DNA from 2 places in the Mesorhizobium sp. M0659 genome. Region 2 is predicted to be linked to the other one. Evidence: riboswitches for the same ligand, from Rfam matches in the RefSeq annotation. Region 2 holds a riboswitch; the other holds the start of a gene.
The links. A riboswitch is a leader RNA that binds a small molecule or an ion and turns the genes downstream of it on or off. The one in region 2 is predicted to bind thiamine pyrophosphate.

Region 1: linked by a shared signal. The riboswitch ahead of NKI31_RS27480 (YkoF family thiamine/hydroxymethylpyrimidine-binding protein) and the one ahead of thiB (thiamine ABC transporter substrate binding subunit) in region 2 are both predicted to bind thiamine pyrophosphate.

The regions. Positions count from the first base shown of each region.
Region 1 covers NZ_JAMYPY010000025.1:35,700-40,101, forward strand. The annotation lists gene NKI31_RS27470 (ABC transporter ATP-binding protein) at 1-612, opposite strand, end outside; gene NKI31_RS27475 (ABC transporter permease) at 609-1,451, opposite strand; gene NKI31_RS27480 (YkoF family thiamine/hydroxymethylpyrimidine-binding protein) at 1,707-2,315, opposite strand; TPP riboswitch at 2,306-2,418, opposite strand; gene NKI31_RS27485 (GSU2403 family nucleotidyltransferase fold protein) at 2,688-2,984, shown strand; gene NKI31_RS27490 (hypothetical protein) at 3,257-3,508, shown strand; gene NKI31_RS27495 (DUF2934 domain-containing protein) at 3,669-3,908, opposite strand; gene NKI31_RS27500 (hypothetical protein) at 4,001-4,216, opposite strand; gene NKI31_RS27505 (DUF1236 domain-containing protein) at 4,315-4,402, opposite strand, start outside.
Region 2 covers NZ_JAMYPY010000010.1:43,544-47,945, reverse strand. The annotation lists gene NKI31_RS17535 (ABC-F family ATP-binding cassette domain-containing protein) at 1-1,445, opposite strand, end outside; gene NKI31_RS17530 (thiamine diphosphokinase) at 1,447-2,106, opposite strand; TPP riboswitch at 2,268-2,382, shown strand; gene thiB (thiamine ABC transporter substrate binding subunit) at 2,426-3,433, shown strand; gene thiP (thiamine/thiamine pyrophosphate ABC transporter permease) at 3,683-4,402, shown strand, end outside.

The DNA of each region.
Region 1 (4,402 bases), on a different contig from region 2:
CCGCGCCGACATCAGATAGATGCGATCGGAGAGGTAGACGGCTTCGCGCACGTCATGGGTGATCAGCAGCGCCGTCCAGCGTTGGCGCTGCCACATGCCTTCCAGCCAGCGCTGCATACCCGCGCGGGTCAGTGCATCCAGCGCGCCAAAGGGCTCGTCGAGCAGCAGCATGTCGCGCTGCTGCACCACGGTGCGCAAAAGGGCGGCGCGCTGGCGCATGCCGCCGGAAAGCTCGGCCGGCCAGGCGCGCTCGAAACCGGCAAGGCCGAACTCAGCGAACAACGGCGCGACGCGTTCGCGCGCCGCCTTGCGGCCAAGACCCTGCACTTCCAGCCCCAGCGTCACATTGTCGATGACGCGCCGCCACGGCATCAGCGCGTCGCGCTGCGGCATGAAGGCGAAGGGGCTGCCCTGCAATGGCGCGCCGTCGAAGCGCATGTCGCCCTCGCCTTTCAGCGCGCCGGTCAGCAACTGGAACAGCGTCGACTTGCCGGCGCCGGAAGGGCCGAGGATGGAGACGAACTCGCCGGCCGCGACATGAAGCGAAATGCCGGCGAGCACCTCAAGCGCGCCGAAGTTCTTCCTGATGTCCCGGAGTTCGAGCCGCGTCATTGACGGTTCTCTTCTGCAGCTTCAACCTTGCCGTCGCGGCTTTCGCTCCCTGCATTCTCCCAAGGCATGGCGAAGCGCTGGACGAGCACCGCAATGGCGAACAAGACAAGCGTGAGCGCGGCGCTGACGGCGACCGCGGCGAGCACCAGATCGGGCCGAAAGTTGTTCTTGGCATTGAGCATGTAGATGCCCAGCCCCTTCGCCGCCCCCGCATATTCGGCGAAGATCGCGCCGACGACGGCGTAGGTGATGGAGATGCGCAGCCCGGCGAAGAAATAGGGCAGCGCCGAAGGCAGGCGCGCCAGCCAGAAGATGCGCCAGCGCCCTGCCCCCATGGTGGCGAGCATCTGCGAAATCGCCTTGCTGGTCGCGGCAAAACCCTCGACCAGCGCCACCATCATCGGGAAGAAGGTAACGAGCGCCACAAGCAAGATTTTTGGCATCAGCCCGAAGCCGAACCACAGTACGATGAGCGGCGCAATCGCGACCAGCGGCAAGGTCTGGCTGACAATCAGCAGCGGAAACAGCGCGCGGCGCAGCGGGGCCAAGAAATCGACCACCGCCGAAAGCACGAAGGCAGCGACCAACGAGCAGGCGAAGCCGGCTGATGTGGCGCGGATGGTGGGCAGCGTGTTGTCGGCAAGGGCAGCGCGATGCTCCCAGGCCTGCTGCAGCACGCGCGACGGCGCCGGCAGCATGGTGGGCGCAGCGCCACCATAGCGGGCGTAGAGCTCCCACGCCGCGAGGAGCAGGGCGGAGGCGCAGGCGGCGGGGATGGTCTTGGCGATGGCTGCGGCTAATCTCCCCCCTCGAGGGGGAGATGTCGCCGAAGGCGACAGAGGGGGTCGTCTCGCATAGAGCGCCCACGCCTTGCCGATGCGAAAAGGACGTCGGCGCTCCACGCGCTGGGACCCCCTCTGGCCTGCCGGCCATCTCCTGCTCGAGGGGGGAGATTCGTGGGCATCGCGGTCTTCGCCAATCGCCAATGGCTCCCCTCCTCTTTGTGCTGAGGGGTCAGAGGCATCTCCTCCACGCAATGGGTCAGATAAACCAGCCACGGCAACATCCTCGAGGAACGACGCTTGAGCCGCGGCTCAGACCCCGCTCGGGCTGTTCGCCGAAATCGTGATGTCGAGGGTGACGTGGCCGGCGCCGGGGCCGAAGCGGCAGAAGGCCTCGTTGAGCGTGGCAAACACCGCACCGGCATCGCCGCGCAGTTTGGTGCAGAAGTTCTTTGAGCGTTCAAAGACGCCGGACTGCTTCAGGAAATCGATGCAGCCATAGATCTCGTCCATATGGTCGCCCGTGCCCATAACGTAGAGCGAGAACTGCGCCGCCACCGGCTGGCCGGTCGACGGCGTGGCCTGGACAGCGCGGATCGCGGCGATCTTGCGCTCGTCCAGCGGAATGGCGGGGCCGCCGGTCTCGTCGGAGCGGCAGATCGGATCGTCGGGCTCGCCCGGACAGCCGCGCGAGACCGCTGCCGAAAGCACGCAGTGCTTGCCGCTTCTGGCCGCCGCGACGAACAGGTCGCGCATGGCGGGAAACAGCACCTCGGGCGGCCCGACCATAAGCGTCGAGATGTCGTCGGTTTCGATCCGCAGCCGGTCGCGCCACGGATCGAGCGCGCCGAGCGCGCCAAGGATGACGCCGACGAAATCGTCGGTCATGGGATAAAGGGAAATCTGTGCGCCTGAAAACATCGCCCGCCTCGCTCCGCTGGTATTATCCAGATCAGCTTTAGGGTCCGAAGGCTTGCCGCCCTCATCTCAGCCCCGACGATACGGAGCACCCCTGTGGATGAGCGGGTTAAAGCATTGTTCGCGACATTGGGGAAGCCGTTTGTTGAAGGCACTGCGGCAAAGTGTTTTGGGCCAGACGGGCCGGGCGCCCGGGCGTTCAGAGCGACTCGTCAGTTCGTTGCGTTATAAGGTTTCCACGAATTTCTTATAACTGCGTTGAAATTCAAGCTGATAAACGTAATTATAAGAAAACGGCAGAGCCTCCGCGCAGCCCTTACGGTTTCTGCATTTCCTTATCCCCGAACTGTGCTGCTGCGTCGCTAGGGCTTGCCTGTGCTGGTCCCCTCGCCCCAGCGCTACGCCATCCACAAGCTGATCGTCGCCTCGCGACGCGGGCCGAGCGCTGGCGCCAAGCGGGAGAAGGATCTCCATCAAGCGCGCCTGCTGACCCAAGCGCTCGAAGCCACACGTCGCCAGGACGACCTTGCCTTCGCCTTCATGGAAGCGTGGGACAAGGGCGAAAACTGGCGCGAGACGATCCGGCGCGGCCTGAACCTGTTCGACGCCGACACGAGGGAAACAGTCAACACCATCCTGGGAATCCCTCCGCGAAATTGGTGCGAGTCCTGAAGGATTCTCGATACGTGATTAGCTGAAGCGACCGCTGCTATATTCATTGTCATCGTCCCAACTGTACGAAATTGGCTTGACGCTTATTCGTACATAAAGTACGATATCTCTTTTCGCAGAGAGGAATGTCCTTGAGCACAGCGAACCATGTTGCCTTCGCCGATCTCTCTCGTCCTTTGCCGTCATCTCCGTCGTTGCCGCCGCCTTTATTGCCGCCCCCTTTGTTGCCCTTGTCATTCGATCAGTGCCAACGCCTCGCCGGGGCCTGGCGAATGGCCAGCCAGGACATCGCCGACGACATCCGCTTCATCCGCCAATATCTGAAAGTCGTTGCCGAGAAGGACGAGAGGCTGTCGACCGGCACCCTTGTTCACAGCCGCGCCTATGTCGAGGCCTGCGCCGGCTGGCTGCCACAGACTGTAACGCGCTATCTGCGCCACCTGCGCCAGATCACCGAATGCGAACTGGCTATGACAGCTGCCGGGATTCGCTTTGCGCTGTCGAGTTATGCCTGGGAGGCATGAGGGGCGGCTGTCGCCAAACACAAGGAATTGCGCTGCCCGTCGCAGGCGCAATTCGTCAGGTTGAGAGGCTCGGGCGCGCCTGAACGGCGGGCGCCAAGGATGGCCCGGCCAGCTAATTCCGGCCTTGCTTTATTTCGACTGGCCTTGTTTCAACTTGGCCTTATTTCGATTTGGCTTTGCCGGACTTTGCGGCGGCAGGCTTCGCTGCCTTTGACTTGGCGGCTGCCTTGGCGGGCTTGGCGTCAGCTTTCTTCGCCGCCTTTTTTGGCTTGGCGACCGCGCCATCGACTTCAGCCGTGGCCTGCTCCCAGTGTTCCTGATGCGCGCCTTCAGGCCGGCCGGCCTTTTCCCAAATCTCGTGCGCGCGCTGGCGAATGCGGTCCTGTTTGTCGTCCGTCACTTAAGCCTCCGTGGTTGGGTCCGGTCGGTTGGTCCAGATTCCACGAAAACATTAGCCGAAAATTCGGCCGGCGTCTTGAGTGACGAGACATCTCAGCGCGGGTCGGAAATCACCGCAACGCCGAGCAGCGCCGCTTTCTTGACGATCAGCCCCGCGAGGTCGGCATCCGAACGATCGGTGCCGGTGCGCTCCCGCAGGAGCGCGATCGCTTCCTTCATCGATAACAGCGCCGTGTTGCGCTCGGCCAGCAACTTGTCGCAACACGCCGCAACATTGGCGGAGTTCGGGGTCTCGACATGCGGCAACATGGCAATTCTCCTTTCATCATGTTCGTCATTCGGCCCTGCCGCCCTTTTGGGAAGAACGACAGGGCCGTATCACCGATGAATGGTTAGGTTGTCGAGCGTTACTCGACCACCTCGACAATCCTGCGCGTGCTGGGGTCGACCAACACGGTATGGTTGTCGACGACGGCGTATCTGTACTGAACGTCG
Region 2 (4,402 bases):
TCGATCCAGCGGCCGCCTCCGTCCGGGGCGATGATGCTGGTGACGGTGCGGTCGAGGAAGTCGCGGTCGTGGCTGACCAGGATGACCGTGCCGGCAAAGCCGGCGACAAGTTCCTGCAACAGTTCCAGCGTCTCCATGTCGAGATCGTTGGTCGGCTCGTCGAGCACCAGAAGGTTGGCCGGCCGCGCCAGAACACGCGCCAGGAGCAGCCGCGCCCGTTCGCCGCCGGACAGCTCGCGCACCGGGGTGCGCGCCTGTTCCGGCTTGAACAGGAAATCCTTCATGTAGGACACGACATGGCGCTGCTCGCCATTGATGACGAGGTTTTCGCCGCGCCCGTCCGTGAGATACTGCGCCAGGGTCTCGGCCGGATCGACCGCCTCGCGCTTCTGGTCGAGCGTGGCGATTTCCAGATTGGTGCCGAGCCGCACCGAGCCGGCGTCGGGCTTCATCTCGCCGGTAAGCATCTTCAACAGCGTCGTCTTGCCGGCGCCGTTCGGCCCGACAAGGCCGACGCGATCGCCGCGCTGGATGCGGGTCGAGAAGCTTTTGACCACGGTGAGGTCGCCAAAGCTCTTTTCGATGTTCTTGGCCTCGATCACCAGCTTGCCGGATTCGGCGGCGTCGCTGGCCACCATGGTGGCCGAGCCCTCGGCGCCGCGATGGCCGCGAAAACGCTGGCGCATGGTCTGCAGTTCGCCCAGGCGGCGCATGTTGCGTTTGCGGCGAGCCGTCACGCCATAGCGCAGCCAATGCTCCTCGCGCACGATCTGGCGGCCGAGCTTGTGCTGTTCGCGCTCTTCCTCTTCCAGCACAAGGTCGCGCCATTCCTCGAAATGGCCAAAGCCCTTGTCGAGGCGGCGAGTCTGGCCACGGTCGAGCCAGACGGTGGCGCGCGAGACGCGTTCGAGGAAGCGACGGTCGTGCGAGATGACGATCAGCGCCGAAGATGTCCGGACAAGCTCTTCTTCCAGCCATTCGATGACCGACAAATCGAGATGGTTCGTCGGCTCGTCAAGCAGGAGAATATCGGGTTCGGGCGCCATGACGCGGGCAAGTGCTGCGCGGCGCGCCTCGCCGCCGGAGAGATCGTTGGGGTTCTCCGCGCCGGCGAGGCCGAGATGCTCCATCAGATATGTGGCGCGGTAGGGATCGTCGGCAGGCCCAAGCCCGGCCTCGACATAGGCACGCACATTGGCAAAGCCGTCCATGTCGGGCATTTGCGGGAGATAGCGCACCGTTGCCGAAGGCTGGCGGAAGACCTCGCCGTCTTGCGGCTCGATCAGACCGGCGGCAATCTTCAGGAGCGTCGACTTGCCGGAGCCGTTGCGGCCGACGAGCGCGATCTTGTCACCGGCGGACGCCGTCAGTTCGGCGCCATCGAGCAGCGGCGTGCCGCCAAAGGTCAGTCTTATGCCGTCGAGGTTGAGAAGGGGCGGGGCCATGTCAGCTTTCAGGCAAGGGGTAGGGGTGGGCGAGCAGCAGCGCGCGGCCATGGCCGAGCTCGATTTCGAGGCCGCCCCCGGTCTTGTTGGACTTGACCTCGTTCGAGATGGTCAGCGACGAGCCGAACACGACCTCGACATGGTCGAGCGGCCACTTCGCGCCGGACACGGTGAGGCCCGAAAGATCGGAAAAGCCGAGCACCGAAAACAGCGTTCCGTCGGCATAGTCGAAGCCGGCCTTGCCAGGCAGCAGAGGGGCGCCTTCCTGCGCTCCGCTGGTCAACAGCACTTTTGTGCCGGCCTCGGCCAGCCGCAGGCTGAGCGCCAGATGGAGGAAGGCGTGGTCGGCGCGCTTGCCGCCGAAAGCGCCGGCCAGCACCAGGCTGGTGGCGCCGCGTTCCAATGCCGCCGCGATCGCCAGTTCGCCATCGGTCTTGTCCTTTTCGGGAGGAAACACCTCCCGCGGCACGGCGGCGAGATCGGCAGGCAGGTCCGCCGGCACGGAATCGAAATCGCCGACCCACAGCTCCGGCATCAGGCCGAGCAGGCGGGCATGATCGATGCCGGCGTCTGCGGCGATGACGCGCGTGCCCGCGACCTGGCGGTCGAGCCGCGGCGTGCGGACGAGATCGCCGCCAAGCAGGATGGTGAATGTGCTCATATCCGCTGGCCCTTACCAGCCCCGCCGACGAAACGGAAGGCCGAGCGGCACCGTCACTCTTTGTTGGAGCATGATCTTTTTCCGGAAACGGATTCCACTTTCCGGATCATGCTCGGGCAAACTTCCACTTGCGTGGCACCTTGGCCGGGCCTATGTGTCGAAACGCTCTAACGGGGTGCCGGACGCGATCTTCGCGGACCGGCTGAGAGGCAGTCTCGCCAACCCGCTGAACCTGATCCGGTTTGTACCGGCGGAGGGATTAGACGCTTCGGACAGCCCGACGCCTCAATTCCTTTCAACACGAATGAAGGAGGCGCCGATGCGCATGTTTTTGTCCCGTCTTGTCCCAGCGCTGGGGCTTGCTGTTTCGCTACTGGCAAGCTCTGCGTCCGCGCAGGAAAAGCTCACGATCTATACCTATGAGAGTTTCACTGCCGACTGGGGTCCGGGCCCCCAGGTGAAGAAGGAATTCGAGGCCGAGTGCGGCTGCAGCGTCGACTTCGTCTCGGTGGCCGACGGCGTCGCGCTGCTCAACCGCGTCAAGCTCGAAGGTGCCTCGACCAAGGCCGATATCGTGCTTGGTCTCGACACCAACCTCACCGCGGAAGCCAAGGCTTCCGGCCTGTTTGTCCCACATGGCGCGGTGGCTGAAAACAACGTGCCGGGCGGCTGGAGCGACGACACTTTCGTGCCCTATGACTTTGGTTATTTCGCCGTCGTCTACGACACCGAAAAGCTGAAGAGCCCGCCGAAGAGCCTGAAGGAACTGGTCGAGGGCGATGCCGCCGACAAGATCGTCATCCAGGATCCGAGGACGTCGACGCCGGGCCTCGGCCTGCTGCTGTGGGTCAAGTCGGTCTATGGCGACAAGGCGCCGGAAGCCTGGGCCAAACTCAAGGGCAAAGTGCTGACGGTGACGCCGGGCTGGAGCGAGGCCTACGGCCTGTTCACCAAGGGCGAGGCGCCGATGGTGCTGTCCTATACGACGTCGCCGGCCTACCACATGGTGGCCGAGAACACCGGGCGCTACCAGGCGGCCTCGTTCGAGGAAGGCGAGTATCTGCAGGTCGAGGTCGCCGGCATCACCACCACGGGCGCGAAGAACCCGCTGGCGGCGAAGTTCCTGGCCTTCATGACCGGGCCGAAATTCCAGGATGTCATTCCGGAGACCAACTGGATGTTCCCGGCCGGGAAAACCGACAAGCCGCTCAATCCGGCTTTTGATAGGCTGGTCAAGCCGGCGAAGACCTTGCTGTTCAGCCCGGAAGAGGTCGCGGCAAATCGCAAGGCCTGGGTGGATGAATGGCTGGCGGTGATGAGCAATTAGGAATTCAGGATGGCGCTTGAACGCCCCCCTCTGGCCTGCCGGCCATCTCCCCCGCAAGGGGGGAGATCAAGCGCTCGGAAGCTTTCGCCAACCTCCAACGCTGCGAGGATGGGGCGGGGAGCGAAGCTGCTAATGTCCCCCCTTGCGGGGGAGATGGCCGGCAGGTCAGAGAGGGGTGGGCGGGAACTCGACTTCCGTGAAATATTTGCGTCAGCAGCGAACGTGCGCCGTAGGGTTGGATAGCGCGAAATGCGTGCGCACTATCCCTCTGACCCCCGTATCACGGCCGGCATTGTCGCGCTTGCGGCAATCGCGCTGCTGATCGGTGGCGCCTTCGCCGGCCTTATCCGCGAAGGCGCGCACGACCTTTCCGGCGCCGCGTCCGCCTTTGACCTCTATCTCCTGCGCGTTGTCCGCTTCACGCTCTGGCAGGCTGCGCTCTCGACTCTGCTTTCCGCCGTACCGGCGCTCTTCGTCGCCCGGTCGCTGTCGCGGCATCCGCGCTTCTTCGGACGCGGCTTCATCCTGCAGCTTTTCACTGTGCCCCTTGCCTTGCCGGCAATTGTCGGAGCGCTGGGGATACTGGCGCTCTATGGCCGCGCCGGTTATTTCGCCGCGATCGGTGGCCAGAGCTGGCCCGACATCTATGGGCTGCCAGGCATCCTCGTCGCCCACGTCTTCTTCAACCTGCCGCTGGCCACCCGGCTGTTCCTCGAAGCGCTGGGAACGGTGCCGGCCGATCAATGGCGGCTGGCGAGCCAGCTCGGCATGGGGGCGAGGCCAGCCTTCCGGCTGATCGAGTGGCCGGTGCTGCGCGCCGCGCTGCCGGGCGTCGCCGGGCTTGTCTTCATGCTTTGCATCACCTCCTTCACCATCGTGCTGATCCTCGGCGGCGGGCCGGCGGCGACGACGCTGGAAGTCGCCATCTATCAGGCGCTGCGTTTCGACTTCGATCCGGCGCGAGCGGTG